DNA from 2 places in the Actinoplanes missouriensis 431 genome. Region 2 is predicted to be linked to the other one. Evidence: riboswitches for the same ligand, from Rfam matches in the RefSeq annotation. Region 2 holds a riboswitch; the other holds the start of a gene.
The links. Region 2 has a riboswitch for thiamine pyrophosphate ahead of AMIS_RS06040 (ECF transporter S component). Riboswitches for the same ligand answer to the same signal wherever they lie in the genome.
Positions count from the first base shown of each region.

Region 1: linked by a shared signal. The riboswitch ahead of AMIS_RS03250 (thiamine phosphate synthase) and the one ahead of AMIS_RS06040 (ECF transporter S component) in region 2 are both predicted to bind thiamine pyrophosphate.

Region 1 is NC_017093.1:674,286-683,818, forward strand. It holds gene AMIS_RS03240 (class I SAM-dependent methyltransferase) at 1-163, shown strand, start outside; gene AMIS_RS03245 (ABC-F family ATP-binding cassette domain-containing protein) at 193-1,839, shown strand; TPP riboswitch at 2,011-2,121, shown strand; gene AMIS_RS03250 (thiamine phosphate synthase) at 2,115-2,705, shown strand; gene thiO (glycine oxidase ThiO) at 2,702-3,709, shown strand; gene thiS (sulfur carrier protein ThiS) at 3,709-3,909, shown strand; gene AMIS_RS03265 (thiazole synthase) at 3,911-4,654, shown strand; gene AMIS_RS03270 (thiamine phosphate synthase) at 4,648-5,250, shown strand; gene thiD (bifunctional hydroxymethylpyrimidine kinase/phosphomethylpyrimidine kinase) at 5,247-6,014, shown strand; gene thiC (phosphomethylpyrimidine synthase ThiC) at 6,088-7,611, shown strand; gene AMIS_RS03285 (DUF5305 family protein) at 7,584-9,533, opposite strand, start outside.
Region 2 is NC_017093.1:1,281,064-1,290,596, reverse strand. It holds gene AMIS_RS06095 (hypothetical protein) at 1-327, opposite strand, end outside; gene AMIS_RS06090 (antibiotic biosynthesis monooxygenase family protein) at 344-685, opposite strand; gene AMIS_RS06085 (DUF6703 family protein) at 720-974, shown strand; gene AMIS_RS06080 (metal ABC transporter substrate-binding protein) at 1,024-1,953, shown strand; gene AMIS_RS06075 (metal ABC transporter ATP-binding protein) at 1,950-2,735, shown strand; gene AMIS_RS06070 (metal ABC transporter permease) at 2,735-3,598, shown strand; gene AMIS_RS06065 (ArsR/SmtB family transcription factor) at 3,629-3,928, shown strand; gene AMIS_RS06060 (Fur family transcriptional regulator) at 3,925-4,326, shown strand; gene AMIS_RS06055 (hypothetical protein) at 4,344-4,946, shown strand; gene AMIS_RS06050 (DUF6328 family protein) at 4,918-5,430, opposite strand; gene AMIS_RS06045 (alpha/beta hydrolase) at 5,462-6,280, opposite strand; TPP riboswitch at 6,339-6,442, shown strand; gene AMIS_RS06040 (ECF transporter S component) at 6,483-7,070, shown strand; gene AMIS_RS06035 (ABC transporter ATP-binding protein) at 7,074-8,504, shown strand; gene AMIS_RS06030 (energy-coupling factor transporter transmembrane component T family protein) at 8,501-9,304, shown strand; gene AMIS_RS06025 (PHP domain-containing protein) at 9,400-9,533, shown strand, end outside.

The sequences.
Region 1 (9,533 bases), 610 kb from region 2:
GCCGCGGCTGGCACCGGACGGTGTTGCCTGGCTGGTGATCAACCGGAACCTCGGTGGTGATTCGCTGCACACCTGGCTGACCGGCCTCGGCTGGCAGGTCGAGCGTGTGGCCAGCCAGCGGGGGTTCCGAGTCCTGAAGGTCACCCGAAAATCGGCTGACTGACCGAGCGGTCACCGGGGAGGATGCCGGGCATGGGTTACGTGGATGTCGCCGGCGCCGGTTTCGTGCTCCCGGACGGGCGGGAGCTCTTCGCCGACGTGTCGTTCCGGGTCGGCGAGGGCGCGAAGGTGGCGCTGGTTGGGCCGAACGGGGCCGGCAAGACGACGCTGATGCGCATGGTCGCGGGAGACATCCCGACCCAGAGCGGCACGATCGCGCGGTCCGGAGGGCTCGGCGTGATGCGCCAGTTCATCGGCATGATCGGCGACGACCGTACCCTGGAAGATCTTGCTTTGTCGCTTGTCGCGCCCGCGCTCGGCACGGCAGGTGAGCGACTGCGCGCCGCGGCCGCGGCCCTCGACGAGACCGAGAAGAGTCAGATCGGGTACGCGAACGCGCTCGCCCACTGGGGTGAGGCCGGTGGTTACGAGGCAGAGGTCCTCTTCGACACGGTCGCTGTCTCGATCCTGGGCAAGTCGTGGGAGGAGACCAAGGACCGGATCGTGCGGACCCTCTCCGGCGGCGAGCAGAAACGGTTTGCGCTGGACCTGCTGCTCCGCGGGAGCGACGAGGTGCTGCTGCTCGACGAGCCGGACAACTTCCTCGACGTCCCCGCGAAACGCTGGCTGGAACAGCGGATGCGGGAGTCGTCGAAATCGATCCTCTACGTCTCGCACGACCGGGAGCTGCTGGCGCAGACCGCGAACCGGGTGGTGGCCGTGGAGGGCGGCGGCGCGTGGACCCATCCGGGCGGCTTCGCCTCTTGGCACGAGGCCCGGTCGAACCGGCACGAGCGGATGGAGGAGCTGCGCCGCCGCTGGGACGAGGAGCACGAGAAACTCCGCGAGCTGGTCTTCACGCTGAAGAACAAGGCGGCCTACAACGACGGTCTCGCCTCGCGTTACCAGGCCGCGCAGACCCGGCTGCGCAAGTTCGAGGAGGCCGGCCCGCCGCCGCTGCCGCCGAAGGAGCAGTCCCTGCGGATGAACCTGCGCGGCGGGCGCACCGGCAAGCGCTCGGTGATCTGCGAGCAGCTCGAGCTGGAGAACCTGACGTTCCCGTTCGACCTGGAGATCTGGTACGGGGACCGGGTCGCCGTCCTCGGCGCGAACGGCACCGGCAAGTCCCACTTCCTGCGGCTGCTCGCGGCCGGCGGCTCCGAGCCCGATCTGGAGCACAAGCCGGTCGACGGCGCGCCGCTGACGCATGTGATGCACGGCGGCGTGGCCCGGCTCGGCGCGCGGGTGCGTCCGGGGCACTTCTCGCAGACCCACGACCGGCCGGAGCTGATGGAGAAGACGCTCGTCGAGATCCTCTGGCGGGGCGACGAGCACCGGTCCGGAGTCGACCGGGCCGGGGCGATGAAGGCGCTCAACCGGTACGAGCTGGCGGCACAGGGCGACCAGCGGTTCGGCACGCTCTCCGGCGGTCAGCAGGCCCGGTTCCTGGTGCTGCTGCTGGAGTTGTCCGGTGCCACGTTGCTGCTGCTCGACGAGCCGACGGACAACCTGGACCTGGCGTCGGCGGAGGCGCTGGAGGAGGGCTTGAAAGCCTTCGACGGTACGGTGATGGCTGTCACCCACGACCGCTGGTTCACCCGCTCCTTTGATCGTTTCGTGCTGTTCAGAGGCGATGGCGAGGTCGTCGAGGTTCCCGAACCGGTTTGGGACGTCCGCTGAGCTAGCTGGCTTCGCTTCGCTCCGCGGCGATTGCCTTGTAACCGGTGAGTTAGGGCGCGGTTTTCCGCCATCCGCAAACCCCGCGGCCGTCGGAAAACCGAGTCCTAACTCACCGGCGGCAATCGCTGGAGTCATCCGTGACGAGTCGTGTTATGGTCCGGTCACAACAAAGAAAAACCCCACGGGAGTCCGGGCACCGGGCTGAGAGGGGGGCTGACGCGGCCCCCGACCGTCGAACCTGATCCGGGTCATGCCGGCGCAGGGAGGAGTGCTTCATGCACGGTTCGTTGTCGTTTCCCCGGCTCCACGTCATCACCGACTCGCTCGACGTCGTCCGCGGCGTCGCCGGCCAGCCCGACGTCGCCGTTCAGATCCGGGTCAAGACGAGCGACGCCCAGGCGTACGCGCTGACCGTCGCGGCCCTCGAGATCCTCCGCCCGGCGGGCACGATGTGCCTGGTCAACGACCGGGTAGCGGTGGCGCTGGCGGCCGGCGCGGACGGTGTGCACGTCGGCGCCGACGACCTGCCGGTGGACGCCGCCCGGCGGATCCTCGGCCCGGACGCGGTGATCGGCGCGACCTGCCGGAACCCGACGGACGCCCGGGCCGCCGTCGCCGCCGGCGCCTCCTATCTGGGCACCGGGCCGGCGTTCGCGACGTCCACGAAGGACGGCCTGCCACCACCGATCGGCCCGGCCGGTGTCGCCGCCGTCGTCGACGCGGTGCCGGGCACGCCGGTGCTGGCGATCGGTGGGATCACTGCCGACCGGGTGCCGGTCCTGCCGTCGCACGGGGTCGCCGCGATCGGCGCGTTCGTGACCGATCCGAAGCGGGCGGTCGCCGAGTTCCTGGAGGCCCTGCGATGAGGGTCGCGATCGTCGGCGGCGGGATCATCGGGCTTGCCGTCGGCCGGGAGTTGCTGCTCCGGGGAGCGGACGTCACGGTCTACGACCCGGCGCCGGAGGGAACCGGGGGCGCCTGGCACGTGGCGGCCGGGATGCTCGCTCCGGGTGGGGAGTCGGCGTTCGAGTTTCCGTTCCTGGAGCCGCTGCTGGAGGCGTCCAACGCGCTCTGGCCCTCGTATGCGTCGTCACTGGGAGACGTCGGATATGACGAGGCCGGCACGTTGAGCGTGGCACTGACCGCCGACGATCTGGCGGAGGCGAAGCGGGAGTGGCAGCACCAGAAACTCACCACGCTGACCGGCTCGCAGGTGCGTGACCGGGAGCCGTCGCTGTCGCCGCGGATCCGGGCCGGGGCCTACTCGCCGACGGAGCGGCAGGTCGACCCGCGCAAGGTGGTGGCGGCGCTGCGCTTCGCATTGGACGGTCGCGTGGCCCTCAAGCATGTAACCGACATCTCCGAAATTTCTGCCGATACCGTTGTGGTGGCGGCCGGCCTGGGCACGGCCGCGCTGACCGGACTTCCCATCCGCCCGGTGAAAGGCCAGGTCCTGCGCCTGCGCGGCGAACCCGGCCTGCTCCGGCACGTGATCGACGGCGCCGCCGACGGTCGGCACGTCTACCTGGTGCCGCGCGCCGACGGTGAAGTGGTGGTCGGCGCCACCCAGGAGGAGCGCTCCGACCGGGCGGTCACCGCGGGCGGGGTGCACGACCTGCTGCGCGCCGCGCTCGACCTGGTCCCCGGCCTCTCCGAGCACGAGATCATCGAACTCACCGTCGGGCACCGGCCCGGCACGCCGGACAACGCGCCGATCCTCGGCCGGCTCGACGACCGGACCGTGGTGGCCGCCGGTCACCACCGCAACGGGGTGCTGCTCGCCCCGATCACCGCGCGGCTCATCGCGGACCTGGTGCTCACCGGAGCCGCGGACCCACTGCTGGACGCCTTCACCCCCGGGAGGTTCTGATGCGCCTGACGATCAACGGCCAGGACCGGAGCAGGACCGAGAGTTGCACCGTCGCGACCCTCGTTGCCGAGATCATCGCCGCCCAGCGTGGGGTGGCGGTCGCCGTCAACGGAACCGTGGTGCCGCGCTCGGCGTGGAATGAGGTGGACCTGGCCGACGGTGACCGGGTCGAGGTGCTCACCGCTGCTCAGGGGGGTTGAGATGTTCCTCCCCGAGAACGGACTCATCCTCGGTACCGGCGGCGCGCAGAGCCTCGCGATCCTGGAAGAGGCGATCGCGGCGTCCGAGACCACGCTCGTCACGGTGGCGCTGCGCCGGGTCGACGCGGCAGGTCCGGGACTGCTGCCGATGCTGGACCGGCTCGGTGTGCGGGTGCTGCCGAACACCGCGGGCTGCTACACGGCGGGTGACGCGGTGAAGACCGCGCAGATGGCCCGGGAAGCGTTCGAGACCGACCTGATCAAGCTTGAGGTGATCGGCGACGAGCGGACCCTGCTGCCGGACGGTGTGGAACTGCTCCGAGCCGCCGAGACGCTCGTCGCGGACGGGTTCACGGTCCTGCCGTACACCACCGACGACCCGATCCTGGCCCGCCGTCTGGCCGACGCCGGATGCGCCGCGGTGATGCCCGCCGGCTCGCCGATCGGTTCCGGTCTCGGCATCTCCAACCCGCACCACATCGAGCTGATCCGGCAGAACGTGGACGTGCCGGTGGTGCTGGACGCCGGCATCGGCACCGCCTCCGACGCGGCGCTCGCGATGGAACTCGGCTGCGACGCGGTGCTCGTCGCCAGCGCGATCACCCGGGCCGACGATCCGGCGGCGATGGCGGCGGCGATGCGGCACGCGGTAGCGGCGGGACGGCTCGCCCGCGCCGCCGGGCGAATCCCACGCCGGTTCCACGCGCTCGCGTCCACGGCCGACGAGGGGATCGCGGAATGGTGACGCCGGGCGGGCTCGTCGTGCTCACCGACCGGCGGTCCGCCGCCGGGCCGCTGGTGGAGGTGGTCGCGGCGGCGGTCCGCGGCGGCGCCGACTGGGTCATTCTGCGCGAGCGCGACCTCGGGTACGAGGAGAGAGCCGCCCTCGCGGCGCAGCTGAGGCCGCTCCTGCCGCCCGGGCGACTGATCGTCGCGGGTCCGGATCCGCTGGGCGGCACGGCCGTGCACCTCTCGGCCGCCGATCCGCTGCCGTCCGGGGTTCCGCTGGTGGGCCGCTCGTGGCACGGCGCCGAGCCGCCCTCCGATGTGGATTACGTGACGTTGTCGCCGATCTACCCGACGGCGACGAAGCCGGGTTACGGGCCGGCGCTCGGCGCGGCGGGGGCGGCGGCGCTGGCCGGGCGGGTGCCGTGGCTGGCGCTGGGCGGGGTCGACTCGGCGGCGCGGGCCGCGGAGTGCGCCCGGGCCGGTGCCGAGGGGATCGCGGTGCTCGGGGCGATCATGCGGGCGGCCAATCCGGCGCGGGTGGCGAGCGAGCTGGCGGGCGCGTTCGCGGCCGCTCAGCGGGCCGCGGCGAGTGCGGGGGCGGGAGCGTGGTGACGCCGCGGGTGGTGCTCACCATCGCCGGGTCGGACTCCGGTGGGGGTGCGGGGATCCAGGCGGATCTCAAGACGTTCGCGGCGCTCGGGGCGTTCGGGACGTCGGTGCTCACCGCGATCACCGCGCAGAACACGCTGGGTGTCACGGCGATCCACGCGGTGCCCGCCGACATCGTCGCGGCGCAGCTCGACGCGGTGCTCTCAGATCTGCCGGTGGCGGCCGTGAAGGTCGGGATGGTGTCCGATCCGGCGGTGGCGAAAGTGATCGCGGAACGGGCCGGCGACCTGCCCCATCTGGTCATCGATCCGGTGATGGTGGCGACCGCCGGAAGCCGGCTCTCCGATTCGGCTGTGGTGGGAGTGCTCCTCCCGTACGCCAGTGTGCTGACGCCGAACCGGCACGAAGCCGGCGCCCTCCTCGGCCGGGTGATCGAAACGGCCGAGGAGATGGCCGAAGCCGCCGCCGAGCTCGCGAAGCTCGGCCCACGCGGGGTGGTCGTGACCGGAAGTGAACTTGCGGTCGACGTCCTGCACGTCGCGGGAGAGACCACCGTGCTGCGGGGCTCGCCGGTGGAGACCCGCAACAACCATGGGTCTGGCTGCACGTTCTCGTCGGCGATCGCGGTGCGGCTGGCCGCGGGCGACTCGGTGCCGGAAGCGGTGATGACCGCGAAGGATTACGTGTATCGCGGTCTGCGCGGCGGCGCCTCCTGGCAGCTCGGGGCGGGACCCGGGCCGCTGGACCACTTCGCCTGGTCCCTCTGAGTTCCGGCAGCACTGTCGCTGATCCTTCGCGGCCGTGTCATGCCGTTTTTATCCAATTTCGTGGAGGTTTGCCGTGAGACGTAAGACCTATGTGGACGGTCCCCGTTCGGACATCCGCGTGCCGTTCACCGAGGTGGTTCTGACCGGGGACGAACCGCCGGTGCGGCTCTACGACACGTCCGGTCCGGGCAGTGATCCGCTCGTCGGGCTGCCGCCGCTGCGCAAACCGTGGTGGACCGGGCAGACCCAGCTCGCCGCCGCGCGCGCCGGGATCGTCACGCCCGAGATGGAGTTCGTCGCGGTGCGCGAAGGCGTCACCCCCGAGCTGGTGCGCGACGAGATCGCTTCCGGTCGCGCGGTGCTGCCGGCCAACCGGAACCACCCCGAGTCCGAGCCCATGATCATCGGTTCGCGGTTCCTCGTGAAGGTCAACGCGAACATCGGCACCTCGGCCGTCACCTCGTCCGTCGCCGAGGAGGTGGAGAAGCTGACCTGGGCCACCCGGTGGGGCGCCGACACCGTGATGGACCTGTCCACCGGGCCGCGGATCCATGAGACCCGGGAGGCGATCGTACGGAACTCGCCCGTCCCGATCGGAACCGTGCCGATCTACCAGGCGCTGGAGAAGGTCAAGGGTGACCCGCTCGAGCTGACCTGGGAGCTGTTCCGGGAAACCGTCATCGAGCAGGCCGAACAGGGCGTCGACTACATGACGATCCACGCCGGGGTGCTGCTCGCGCACGTGCCGCTCGCCGCCGAACGCGTCACCGGCATCGTCTCCCGCGGCGGATCGATCATGGCGGCCTGGTGCCTCGCCGAGCACCGGGAGAACTTCCTCTACACCCACTTCCGCGAGCTCTGCGAGATCTTCCGGGAGTACGACATCACGTTCTCGCTCGGGGACGGCCTGCGCCCCGGGTCGATCGCGGACGCCAACGACGAAGCACAGTTCGCGGAGCTGCGCACCCTCGGGGAACTGACCCACATCGCCTGGGAGTACGACGTCCAGGTCATGGTCGAAGGCCCCGGCCACGTGCCGATGCACAAGATCAAGGAGAACGTGGACCTGCAGGTCGACCTGTGCGGCGGGGCGCCCTTCTACACGCTGGGGCCGCTGGCGACCGACATCGCGCCCGCCTACGACCACATCACGTCCGCGATCGGCGCCGCGATGATCGGGATGTTCGGGACGGCGATGCTCTGCTACGTCACCCCGAAGGAGCACCTCGGCCTGCCGAACAAGGAGGACGTGAAGGCGGGGATGATCGCGTACAAGATCGCGGCGCACTCGGCTGACCTGGCCAAGGGGCACGCCGGCGCGCAGGAATGGGACGATGCGCTGTCCCGGGCGCGGTTCGACTTCCGGTGGGAGGACCAGTTCGAGCTGGCGCTGGACCCGGAGACGGCTCGGGCGTACCACGATGAGACGCTGCCGGCGGCTCCCGCAAAGACCGCGCATTTCTGTTCCATGTGCGGGCCCAAGTTCTGCTCGATGCGGATCAGCCATGAGTTGCGGGCGGCGGGGATGAAGTCCAAATCGTCGGAGTTCGTGGAGGCGGGTGGCCGGGTTTACCTGCCGGTGGCACCGTCGGCCTGATCCGCTTGTTCCGGGTGCTTCGGCAGGAAGTCGTAGATCGGCTCGTGGGGTGCCTCGGGCTCGGAGCCCTCGGGTTTCGGGGCGCCACCCACTGATTTGTTGAGCTCGCCGAGGGTTTCCATGGCCTTGCGCTCGGCTTCCGGTTTGAGGCGGATCGGGCGCTGGAGGGGTGGTTTGCTGTCGGTCTCGTCGGGGGTGGGCTCCGATTTCGCGGGCTCGGCCTTCTTACGGGGGCGGCGGGCTCGCTTGGCGGGGGGCTTTGGCGCGGGGGCCGCGTCCTGTGAGGGCTCCGGCTTCTCGGCGGGCGGCTTTTCGGGGGCCTTTGCGGTGGGCTGTTCCGCAGGCTTTTCTGCAGGTTTGTCGGCTGGGGTCTCTGCGGGTTTTTCCTCGGACGCCGGCGCTTCGGCGGGAGGAACTGCGGGGGCCGGCGTTTCGGCTGCGGGCGCGGCGGGGGCCGGGGTCTCGGCCGCAGGTGGAGCGGGAGTCGGGGCTTCGGCCGGAGGAGCGGCTGGGGGTGCGGCTACCTTTGCCACCCCGGTGGCTTTGCGGGCTGAGGGGCGGCGGTGCGAGGCGGGCCGGGGTTCGGGTTGCGGTTCCGGGGTGACGTTCGCCGGGATGATCCGGTAGCGATAGGTCACCCCGTCGTCGCGAACCACGAAATCGTCCGCGCCGTCCGGCCGGGTCCAGGTGAGGATCATCTGCCCGTACTTCTCGGCGAGCTTCACCAGCGCCGGAAAACTGTCCACGATGACGACCGGTTTGCCGGGCGGGCTGGCCATCGGCTCCACCGGGACCAGCAGGTGGGGGTAGCGGCGCTGGATTTGTTCCCGGTTCTTCAGCGGAACCCGGCGGAAGGCCAGCAGGGCGACCACAGCGATGCCGACCAGCGCGACGAGCAGCGACTTCACCGCCCAGCTACGTGCCTGTCCGGCGGTGAACAGATCCGTGCCGAAAAGCGAGATCTGACGGGGAAAGGTCCCGCCGCCGGATGTCGCGGCCGACCGCTTGACCACCAGACTCTCGGCTCCGCCGAGGAGAGCCAACTGGATGTTCGTGAGGCCGAAGCTCACCGATGGCTCGAAGCTTGATCCGTCGGCATGGCTGACTCGCGCGGTGACCGACACCGTGACCGCTCCGATGTCGGTGCCGATGGCCTCGGATGCTCGCTGCGCCCGTTCGTCCAGCCCGTCGAGATCGAGCGACACGGTCCCGGTGAAGCGCTGTGCGGAGAACTCCTTGGGCTGAGCCAGCTGAACCGTCGAATGCCAGCCCGTCTGAGTCGAGAGCCGGGCACTCACCTCGACAGTTCCGGGCTTTCCGAGATACTCCATCCGCAGGACGACGAACTCCGCGAGATTCCGGTAGATCGGGTCGGGGGAGTACGCCGTGGTGCCGTCGTAGGCGGCGCTGCGCGGCACGTCCGCAGAGTAGGAGAAGGTCATCGACTCACCGGCCTCTACCGAGGAGTCGGTGGTCTGCGTGGCCGGCCTCATCCAGCCGAGCACCCCGAACAGCAGCCCGCAGACGGCCAGCACGACGGAGAGCACGGCGACAACCCAGATCGCCGGGTGGAGCCGTCTGACCGCCTTGGCGACGGTCATCACCACCGCCCAGGAGCCGCCTTGGCCGGACATGCTCTTCGTCCTCTTCTTCTGCCGGCCGCGCGGGATGTCCCGGCGGGATCTCACCGCGGCTGCCCGGGTGCCGACGATCATGAACCCGAACATCCCGAGCGCGGTCGGACTGAGCAGAGGCTTCAGCCACACTCCGCCCTTGGGGACGTGCAAGACCGCGCGGCCGATGAGCTCGTTCGCGGTGGGTTCGATCGCGTCGATAGCGGGGTTGTTGTCTCCTTGGAAGACATAGCCGGTGAGGGCGTCGCCGCCGATGATGCGGTGGAGTGTCTCTATGCCTCCGGTCCC
Region 2 (9,533 bases):
GCGCGACGTGTAGGCGGATTCGGATTCGGCCCGCTGCGCCGCGGGGCAGAGCAGGTCGTAGGAGCGGGCGAAGTCCCGGTTCTGCACGGCCTGCACATAGCGGCCCACGACCACGTCCACCTGCTCGTTGAGCGCGTCGTCCATGGCCGCGGTCAGCCCGGCCACCGCTGCCGCGCCACCGCCGCAGACCAGTAGCAGCACTCCCCCGGTGATGCCGAGGCTCACCCCGACCCGGCGGCCACGCCCCTCGACCGGCGGCGCCGGGAACGGCGGGTGCACCCCGGGACCGGGCGGGGGCGGCGGAACGTAGTGCGGCGCCGTGCTCATGGGTCCAGCGTAGTGTTCAGCGCCACGGCTCGGCGGCCCGGTCACTGGCGGTCACCACGACCGCCTCGCCGGGGGCGGCCGAGGCGAGCGTCTCGAAGGCGGACGGCTCGTCGAGCGTCTCCGCCAGCAGGGGCGTGGCGTGCATCTTGACCTCGAACCGGCCGAGGGCGCGCCGGTAGGCTCCGACGGACTCCCACTCGGTCACCAGGGTCCAGGCAGCCGGGTCCTCGAGGGCCCGGGCCAGCCGCCCGGATCGATATCCCGGGCTGTCCGCGAGGGCGGCGAGGGCGGCGTGCGCACGCTCGACGAAGCCGTCCTGCGTTTCCGGTGGGACATGGAAGCGGTTGAGCACCAGCATGTGACGAGGGTACGCACGCCGAAGGAGCCGAACTGTGACGCCGTCCGACCATCTGCTTCGCCGTCTGGCCCGGGTCAGTCCGACCGTGGCGTTCGCCCTGGCCCTGGCCGCCCTGCTGGCCGGCCTCTTCCTGCCGGGCATCGTGGGCGCCCTGCTGCTGGCGGTGCTCGCGGCCGGGCTCGGCGCGCTGACGTTCACGACCTGGCCGGTCCAGACTCCGATCACCCGGGCGGTCCGGGTGGTCCTGCTCACCCTGCTGGTCGTCGCCGCCGTATCGAAGGCGCTGTGAACCCATGCGCTTTTGACAATCATTGTCATTATCGACGACAGTTGGTGGCATGATGCGCCGCCTCGCCCCCGCCCTGCTCCTTCTCGCCGCCCTGAGCGGCTGCGGAGCACAAGCGGCGGACGACGGGAAGCTTTCCGTCGTCACCGCGTTCTACCCGCTGCAGTTCATCAGCGAGCGGGTGGGAGGTGACGTGGTCGACGTCAGCAACCTCACCAAGCCGGGCGCCGAGCCGCACGACGTCGAGCTCAACGCCGGCCAGGTCGGTCAGATCGCCGACGCGGGCCTGGTGGTCTACCTGGGCGGCTTCCAGCCGGCGGTGGACGACGCGGTCAAGCAGAACGGCAGCGACCACGCGTTCGACGCCGCCTCGGCCATCCAGCTGCTCTCGGCCGAGTCCGCCGATGCGCACTCCCACGAGGGCGAGACCGGCGAGGAGGAGCACGCGGAGGAGAGCGCGAACGGCACCGACCCGCACTTCTGGCTGGACCCGACCCGCCTCGCCACGGTGGCCGAGAAGGTCGCCGCCGAGATGGGCAAGGCCGACCCCGCGCACGCCGCCGACTTCACCGCCCGCGCCGCGACGCTCAGCACCGAGCTCAAGACCCTGGACGGCGAGTTCACCACCGGGCTGAAGACCTGCGAGCGCCGGGAGCTGGTGACCAGCCACACCGCGTTCCACTACCTCGCCGACCGGTACGGTTTGGAGCAGATCGGCATCACCGGCATCGACCCGGAGGCCGAGCCGTCACCGCAGCGGCTCGCCGCCGTCGCCGAGGAGGCCAAGGAGCACGGCACCACCACGATCTTCTTCGAGACGCTCGTCAGCCCGAAGGTCGCCGAGACCCTGGCCCGTGAGGTCGGCGCCCAGACCGCGGTGCTGGACCCGCTCGAAGGTTTGACCGACGAGAATGCGGACTACTTCTCGGTGATGCGCGCCAACCTGGCGGCGCTCACCAAGGCGCTGGGATGTGAGTCATGACGAATGTGGTCGAGGTACGGCACGCGGCGGCCGGCTACGACGGCCGGGAGATCCTCAGCGACGTCTCGCTGAGCGTCGCCGCCGGTGACGTGGTCGCCGTGCTCGGCGCGAACGGGTCCGGCAAGTCCACGCTGATCCGTACCGTCCTCGGCCTGGTGCCCCTGCGACGCGGTGAGATCGAGCTGTTCGGCACCGCGCAGCGCCGGTTCCGCAGCTGGGAGCGGATCGGGTACGTGCCGCAGCGGCTCGGCGCCGGCAGCGGCGTTCCCGCGACGGTCGGCGAGGTGGTCGCGTCCGGCCGGCTGGCCCGGCGCGGGATCTTCCGGTTCCCCGGCGCGGCGGACAAGACCGCGGTCCGCGAGGCGCTCGCAGACGTCGGGCTGCTGGACCGGATCGGCGACCCGGTCGCCACCCTCTCCGGCGGCCAGCAGCAGCGCACCCTGATCGCCCGGGCACTGGCCGGCCGGCCCGACCTGCTGGTGCTGGACGAGCCGACGGCCGGCGTGGACGCGGCCAGCCAGGAGGCGTTCGCCGCGGCGCTCACCCGGTTCGCCGCGGACGGTGGCACGATCATGCTGGTGCTGCACGAGCTCGGTCCGCTGCGGCCGCTGATCGGGCGCGGCGTGGTCGTGCACGACGGGCGGATCGCGCACGAGGGGACCCCGCCCGAGCCGGCCGGGCACCACGCCGAGCCGGGGCACGACCACGTGCACCCGCACGCCGACGAGGTCAAGGCCGGCATCTGCGAGTGGGCGCCCACCGAGGGATCGAAGGCGTACTGATGGAGCTGCTCACCTACCCGTTCATGCAGCGTGCCCTGATCGGCGCGCTGATCATCGGGCTGGCCGCGCCGTCGCTCGGCATCTACCTGGTGCAGCGGCGGCTGTCGCTGATCGGGGACGGCATCGGGCACGTGGCGCTCACCGGCGTCGGCGTGGGCCTGCTCACCAACAACTCCCCGGTGCTCGCCGCGGTGGTGGTCGCCACGATCGGGGCGGTCGGCGTCGAGCTGATCCGCGAGCGCGGGCGCACCTCCGGCGACCTGGCCCTGGCGCTGCTCTTCTACGGCGGCATCGCCGGTGGCGTGGTGCTGGTCGGTCTCTCCGACAACGCCAACTCGAACCTCATGCAGTACCTGTTCGGATCGCTGCTCACCACGTCGGCGCAGGACCTCATGGTGATCGGCGGGCTCGGCGCGGCGGTGCTGATCGCCATGGTGGCGCTGCGACCGGCGCTCTTCGCGCTCTGCAACGACGAGGAGTACGCCCGGGTCAGCGGCCTTCCGGTGCGGACCCTCAACATCCTGCTCGCGATCACCACCGCGGTGACCGTGACGATCGCCATGCGTACCGTCGGCCTGCTCCTGGTCTCCGCCCTGATGGTGGTCCCGGTCGCGGCGGCCCAGCAGGTCACCCGCGGTTTCCGCAGCACGATGGCGGCGGCCATGCTGATCGGGGTGGGCGCCGCCGGCGCCGGCATCCTGGTCTCCGCCGAGGCGGACACCGCGCCCGGCGCCACCACGGTGCTGCTCGCCCTGGTCGCCTTCCTCGGCACCACGCTCGCCGGCGTGCTGCGCCGCATGATGGTCCGGCGGTCCCGCCCGCCGGTCGCCGCGGAACCTCCGGACGTCGTGTTGCATGGCTGACCGGACGACAGCTGTACGGTGGTCGCAGCCATGACGACCACCGGTTATGAAGCGTACGAGTCGGCGGGGGCCCTGTTGCGTGCCCTCTCCGCACCCATCCGTGTGGCGATCGTGGTCGAACTGGGCGCCGGCGAGCGCTGCGTGCACGACCTCGTGGAGAAACTGGGCGCCCCGCAGCCCCTGGTTTCCCAGCACCTGCGGGTCCTGCGCGGAGCGGGCGTGGTGCGGGGTGTCCGTCAGGGCAGGGAGATCGCATACTCCCTGGTGGACGAACACGTCGCCCACATCGTCGCCGACGCGGTGAGCCACGCCAGGGAGAGCCGACAGTGAACCCGGAAACGACCCCCCGTAACACCAAGCAGCGCAGCGCGGTCAGCGCGGTCCTCGCCGAGACCGAGGGTTTCCACAGCGCTCAGGACCTGCACGCGATGCTGCGTGACCGGGGTGAGCGGGTCGGCCTGACCACGGTGTACCGGACGCTGCAGAACCTCGCCGACTCCGGCGAGATCGACGTGATGCGCCCGCCCGGCGGCGAGCACCTCTACCGCCGGTGCAGCCAGGGACACCATCACCACCTGGTGTGCCGGTCGTGCGGGCGGACCGTCGAGGTGGCCGGTCCCGCGGTCGAGTCGTGGGCGGAGAAGGTCGCGGGCCAGCACGGCTTCGTCGACGTCTCGCACACCCTGGAGATTTTCGGTACGTGCCAGGAGTGCGCCGGAAAGGGCTGAGTGGAACGCTGTCGCGTGTGAAGCCCTACGCCGACCGGCTGCCCACCGCGATCCGCCAGCTCCTCACCGACATCCTCGTCGTCCTCTGGATCTATCTGTGGATCCGGGTCGCCCTCTGGATCTCCGACACTGTGGAGAAACTGGCGGTGCCCGGCCAGAAACTCGAGAGCGCCGGCGCCGGCATCGCCGACAACCTGGCCGACGCGGGCGGCAAGGTGGGACGGGTGCCGGTGGTCGGTGACGAGCTGACGAAACCGTTCAGCGGCGCCGCGGACGCCGCCCGGGCGATCGCCGACGCCGGTCAGCAGCAACAGGACCTGGTCGGGCAGCTCGCTCTGATCATTCCGGCGATCGCGGTGGCCGTACCCATGGCTCTTGTTCTTTTTCTGTGGCTTCCGCTGCGTCTGCGGTGGATGCGCCGGGCCGGTGTCGCCGCTGCCGTGCGCGACGACCCGGCCGGTCGCGATCTGCTGGCGTTGCGTGCCCTGGCCGGCCGGCCGCTGAGCGAGTTGTCGCGGCTCGGGCCGGACATCGCGCAGAGCTGGCGGGCGGGCGACGCGGACGCGGTGGACGCCCTCGCCGAGCTGGAGCTCAGGAGTCTCGGTCTGCGGACTCGGTAGCCTCGGCGTCCTCCTCGTCCTCGCCCCAGTTGCGGTGCGCGAAGGGGAGGATCGCCCAGAGCGAGAGGAACCAGAGGCCGGTGATCACGGTGAGCGGGACCGCCCACTTCCAGTCCAGCACGTAATCGGTGATCAGCAGCACGCTGCTGACCATCGAGACCAGCATGAAGCCGAGCCCGCCGGAGGCCATCCGGTGGGCGTACCGGACCAGCTCGGGTTTGCGTCCCTGCCGGAACAGCGCGCGGTGGAACGCGACCGGCGAGATGATCATCGCGGTGGCGAACGCCGCGCTGATCAGCGCGACGATGTAGACGTCCTTCTGGAATTCGGTGGCCTTGGGAAAGCCATTGCTGAACGGGAGGGTCAGCAGGAACGCGAAGAGGATCTGCACACCGGTCTGCGCGACGCGCAGTTCCTGCAAGAGATCCGCGAAGTTCCGGTCCCAGCGCTGTTTTTCAGTCTCTTTGTTATGCGAGGCCGCCATGTCGGCGCAGCGTTCCCGATCGCGCGCATGGTCAAACGCCGATGCGCCCCAGGACCGCGTCAGCCAGCTCACGCGGCGCCTCCTCCGGGATCCAGTGGCTGACCCCGCGCATGGCCACCAGCTGGTAATCCGCCGACACCCAGTCGGCGGTGCGCAACGCGGCGGTCAGGCCGACCACCCCGTCGCGATCACTCCAGACATACGTGGTCGGGACCGTGATCACACCGGTTCCGGCGATCTGGTCGGTGGTGAAGGCGCGATACCAGTTCAGGCCGCCGGTCAGCCGGCCCGGTTCGCGTGCGGCGTCCACGTACCGCTGCACCCGCTCGGCGACCAGGGGCCGCAGCATCCAGCGCAGCACCGCGGCGTCGCGCCCGAGGAGCAGGCCCTCCGCGCGCGGGGAGCGGAACACCTGGAAGTAGGCGAGGCGGGCCTTCTGCGACGGGCGGACCCGCAGGGCCAGCATCAGGGCGCGCGGGTGCGGCACGGAGACGGCGGTGAGCGTACGCACCCGGTCCGGATGGTGAGCGGCGAGAAGCCAGCCGATCTGGGCGCCCCAGTCGTGGCCGACGACGTGCGCCCGCTCGACGCCGAGCTCGTCGAGCACCGCGATCGCGTCGGCGACCGCCTCCCGGAGCCGGTACGCGTCGACGTCGCGCGGCCGGGCGCCCGGGGAACAGCCGCGCTGGTTCAGCGCATAGGTCCGCAGACCGGCGTCGTTCAGCGTGGGGACGATCCGCTCGAATTCCCGGTTGTCCTGCGGGAAGCCGTGCAGCAGAAGGACAGGCTGCCCATCGGCGGGCCCGCTTTCGGAGACCTCGAACGTCATGCCTCGGGTCTTGATCTCCATGTGACTGCTACCTCCCTATCCCGGCCATTGACCAGGTGTTAGCGTCATCAAAGCAAATGTAATCCGACAGGGGAGCGCACAAGCGCTGAGAGTGCGGGCGACCGCAGACCCTCGTACCTGATCTGGGTAATGCCAGCGCAGGAAGCTCGGTCATCTCTTATCAATGGCGTGCGTCTCCTCCCGGTACCCGCTGGGAGGCGTTATGAACGACAACACCCACCGCTGGCGCACGATAGACATCGTGATCGCCTCGGTCATCGCCGTCACCTTCGGCGTGATCTTCTGGGCCTGGAACACGGTCTGGAGCGTCACCGAGAGCGCGTTCGCGTTCTTCCCGCCGGCTCAGGCGATCCTCTACGGCATCTGGCTGATGCCGGCCGTCCTCGCCGGGCTGATCATCCGTAAGCCCGGCGCGTCCCTCTACACCGAGGTCGTCGCGGCGATCATCTCCGCGCTGCTCGGCAGCAAGTGGGGCGGCGCGGTCATCGTCCAGGGTCTCTGCCAGGGCCTCGGCGCCGAGCTGGCGTTCGCGGCGCTGCGCTACCGCTCCTGGAAGCTGCCGGCCGCCCTGCTCGCCGGTGCGCTCACCGGTCTGAGCGCGGCGATCTACGACTTCTTCGTCTGGAACTCGGAGTACGCGCTCGGCGACTACCGCATCCCCTACGCCGCCTTCACCGTGGTGAGCAGCGTGATCATCGCCGGCCTGGGCAGCTGGGTCCTGGTCCGGGCGCTCGCGCCGACAGGTGTGCTCGACCGGTTCGGAGCGGGCCGCGAACGGGCACTCATCTAAGTCATGAGTGAGGTTCAGCTTCACGGGTTCGGGTGGCGGCACGCCGGGCGCCGCGCCTGGGCGGTCCGCGACCTGGACCTGCACGTGCGGCACGGCGAGCGGGTGCTGCTGCTCGGCCCCTCCGGTGCCGGCAAGAGCACCCTGCTCGCCGCGCTCGCCGGTCTGCTGCCGTCCGATTCCGGTCAGTCCGAGGGGTCCATCGAGATTGATGGGCTCGATCCGGCGAAGGCACGCGACAAGGTCGGCATCGTCTTCCAGGACCCGCAGACCCAGCTGGTGATGGCACGCAGCGGCGACGACGTGGCGTTCGGCTGCGAGAACCGTGGGGTGCCCGCCGCCGAGATCTGGCCCCGCGTCTCCGACGTGCTCGATCGTGTCGGTTTCCGGTACCCGATCAACCGCTCGACCGCGGCGCTCTCGGGCGGTGAGGCGCAGCGTCTCGCGCTCGCCGGCGTGCTGGCGCTGCGTCCCGGCCTGCTGCTGCTCGACGAGCCGACAGCCAATCTCGACCCGCCCGGCGCGGCCCTGATCAGGGAGTCGCTCACCGCCGCCACAAGTCCGGAAACGACCATGATTGTCGTCGAGCACCGGGTGGCCGAGGCGCTGCCGCTGGTGGATCGGGTGGTGGTGCTGGAGCCGGGCGGCGGCGTCCGCGCGGACGGCGCGCCCGAGGTGATCTTCGCCGCCTACGGCGACAAGCTGGCGTCCGACGGCGTCTGGGTGCCCGGTTTCAGCTTCCCGCCGCTCAAGGCAACGTCACAGTCAACGTCCGATTTGGTACGGGCGGATCAGGCCTCCGTGCGAAACCGGCTCCGACCGGTCTCGATCGCTGCCAGGGCCGGCGAGGTGCTGGCCGTGACGGGTCCCAACGGTGCCGGCAAGTCCACCCTGGCCCTGCTGCTCGGCGGGCTGCTGGCGCCCACCTCCGGCCGGATCGAGGCGTTCGGCGACAAGCGCCCGCCGCACCGGTGGCGTGCCGCGACGCTGACCCAGCGGATCGGGTCGGTCTTCCAGAACCCGGAGCACCAGTTCGTCACCGGCCGGGTCGCCGACGAGCTCGCCCTCGGTCCCCGCCGGGTCGGCAGGTCACCGGCCGAGGTACGGGAGATCGTCGACGAGCTGCTGCAGCGGCTGCGCCTGGAGAAACTGGCCGAGGCGAACCCGTACACCCTCTCCGGCGGCGAGGCCCGGCGGCTGAGCGTGGCGACCGCACTCGCCACCGCCCCGCGGCTGCTGGTTCTCGACGAGCCGACGTTCGGCCAGGACCGGCGGACCTGGCAGGAGCTCGTCGGTCTGCTCGGGGAGCTGCGGGACGCCGGGCACGGGGTCGTTGCGGTCACCCACGACGAGGTGTTCGTGCGTACCCTCGCGGACCGCACCGTCCCGCTCGGCGAACCGGACCCGGAACCACTGCCGCGGCGGGTCCGCCCGTGAACCTCGCCCTGGAACCTCTCGCCGATCCCTCGGCGCCGCTGGCCCGCCGCAACCCGGTCGCCAAGCTGGGCGCCGCGCTGCTCTTCTCGCTACCGCTGATCGCCACCGTGGACGCGTTCACGCCGGCCGTCGCCCTGACCCTCGAACTGATCCTGCTGCCGTTCTTCGGTGTCCGTTACCGCACACTGGCGAGGCGTGCCGCGCCCCTGCTGCTCGCCGCGGCCGGAGTGCTGGTTTCGATCACCCTCTTCGCGGCCGAGCGCAGCGGCGACCTGCTGTTCTCGGTGGGGCCGTTCGACGTGACCACCGGGGTGCTCGTCACCGCCGCCGGGCTGATCCTGCGCATCTTCGCGGTGGCGCTGCCCGGCATCGTCGTGTTCGCCACCACCGATCCCACCGACCTGGCCGACGCGCTGGTGCAGAACGCGAAGGCGCCGGCCCGGTTCGCGATCGGGGCACTCGCCGCCTTCCGGCTGCTGCCGCTGCTCACCGAGGAGTGGCGGGCGCTCAGCCTGGCCCGCCGGGCTCGCGGCATCGACGCCGGGCGCAACCCGGTCGCCAAGCTGCGGCTCTTCGCGTCGACCGCGTTCGCGCTGCTGGTCGGGGCGCTGCGGCGCGGGGTGCGGCTCGCGGTGGCGATGGACGCGCGGGGTTTCGACTCCGGGGTGCCCCGCACCCACGCCCGGCGTCAGCATTTCACCGGTGCCGACACCGCGCTGGTCGTGGCCGCCGGTCTGGCCTCCGCGACGATCCTGACCCTCTCGGTGATCTTGGGTTTCTTCCGGCCGGTTGTCGGCTGACCGTTCTCTTCGCCGTCACGGTATCGACAGCAGGTGTTGTCCTGTTCAGATCAGGGTGAGGTGCACTCAACGATCTTTCGTAGGAGTTCACCGATATGGGTCACGGCCACGACCACTCGCATGACGACGTCCACACTTCCGCCGGCGATCTTCCGAAGGCCCTGGATCTCAGCGTCCCGGAGAGTGAGCTCTCCCCCGGCGACGCGACCCGCCGGCGCTTCCTGCTCGG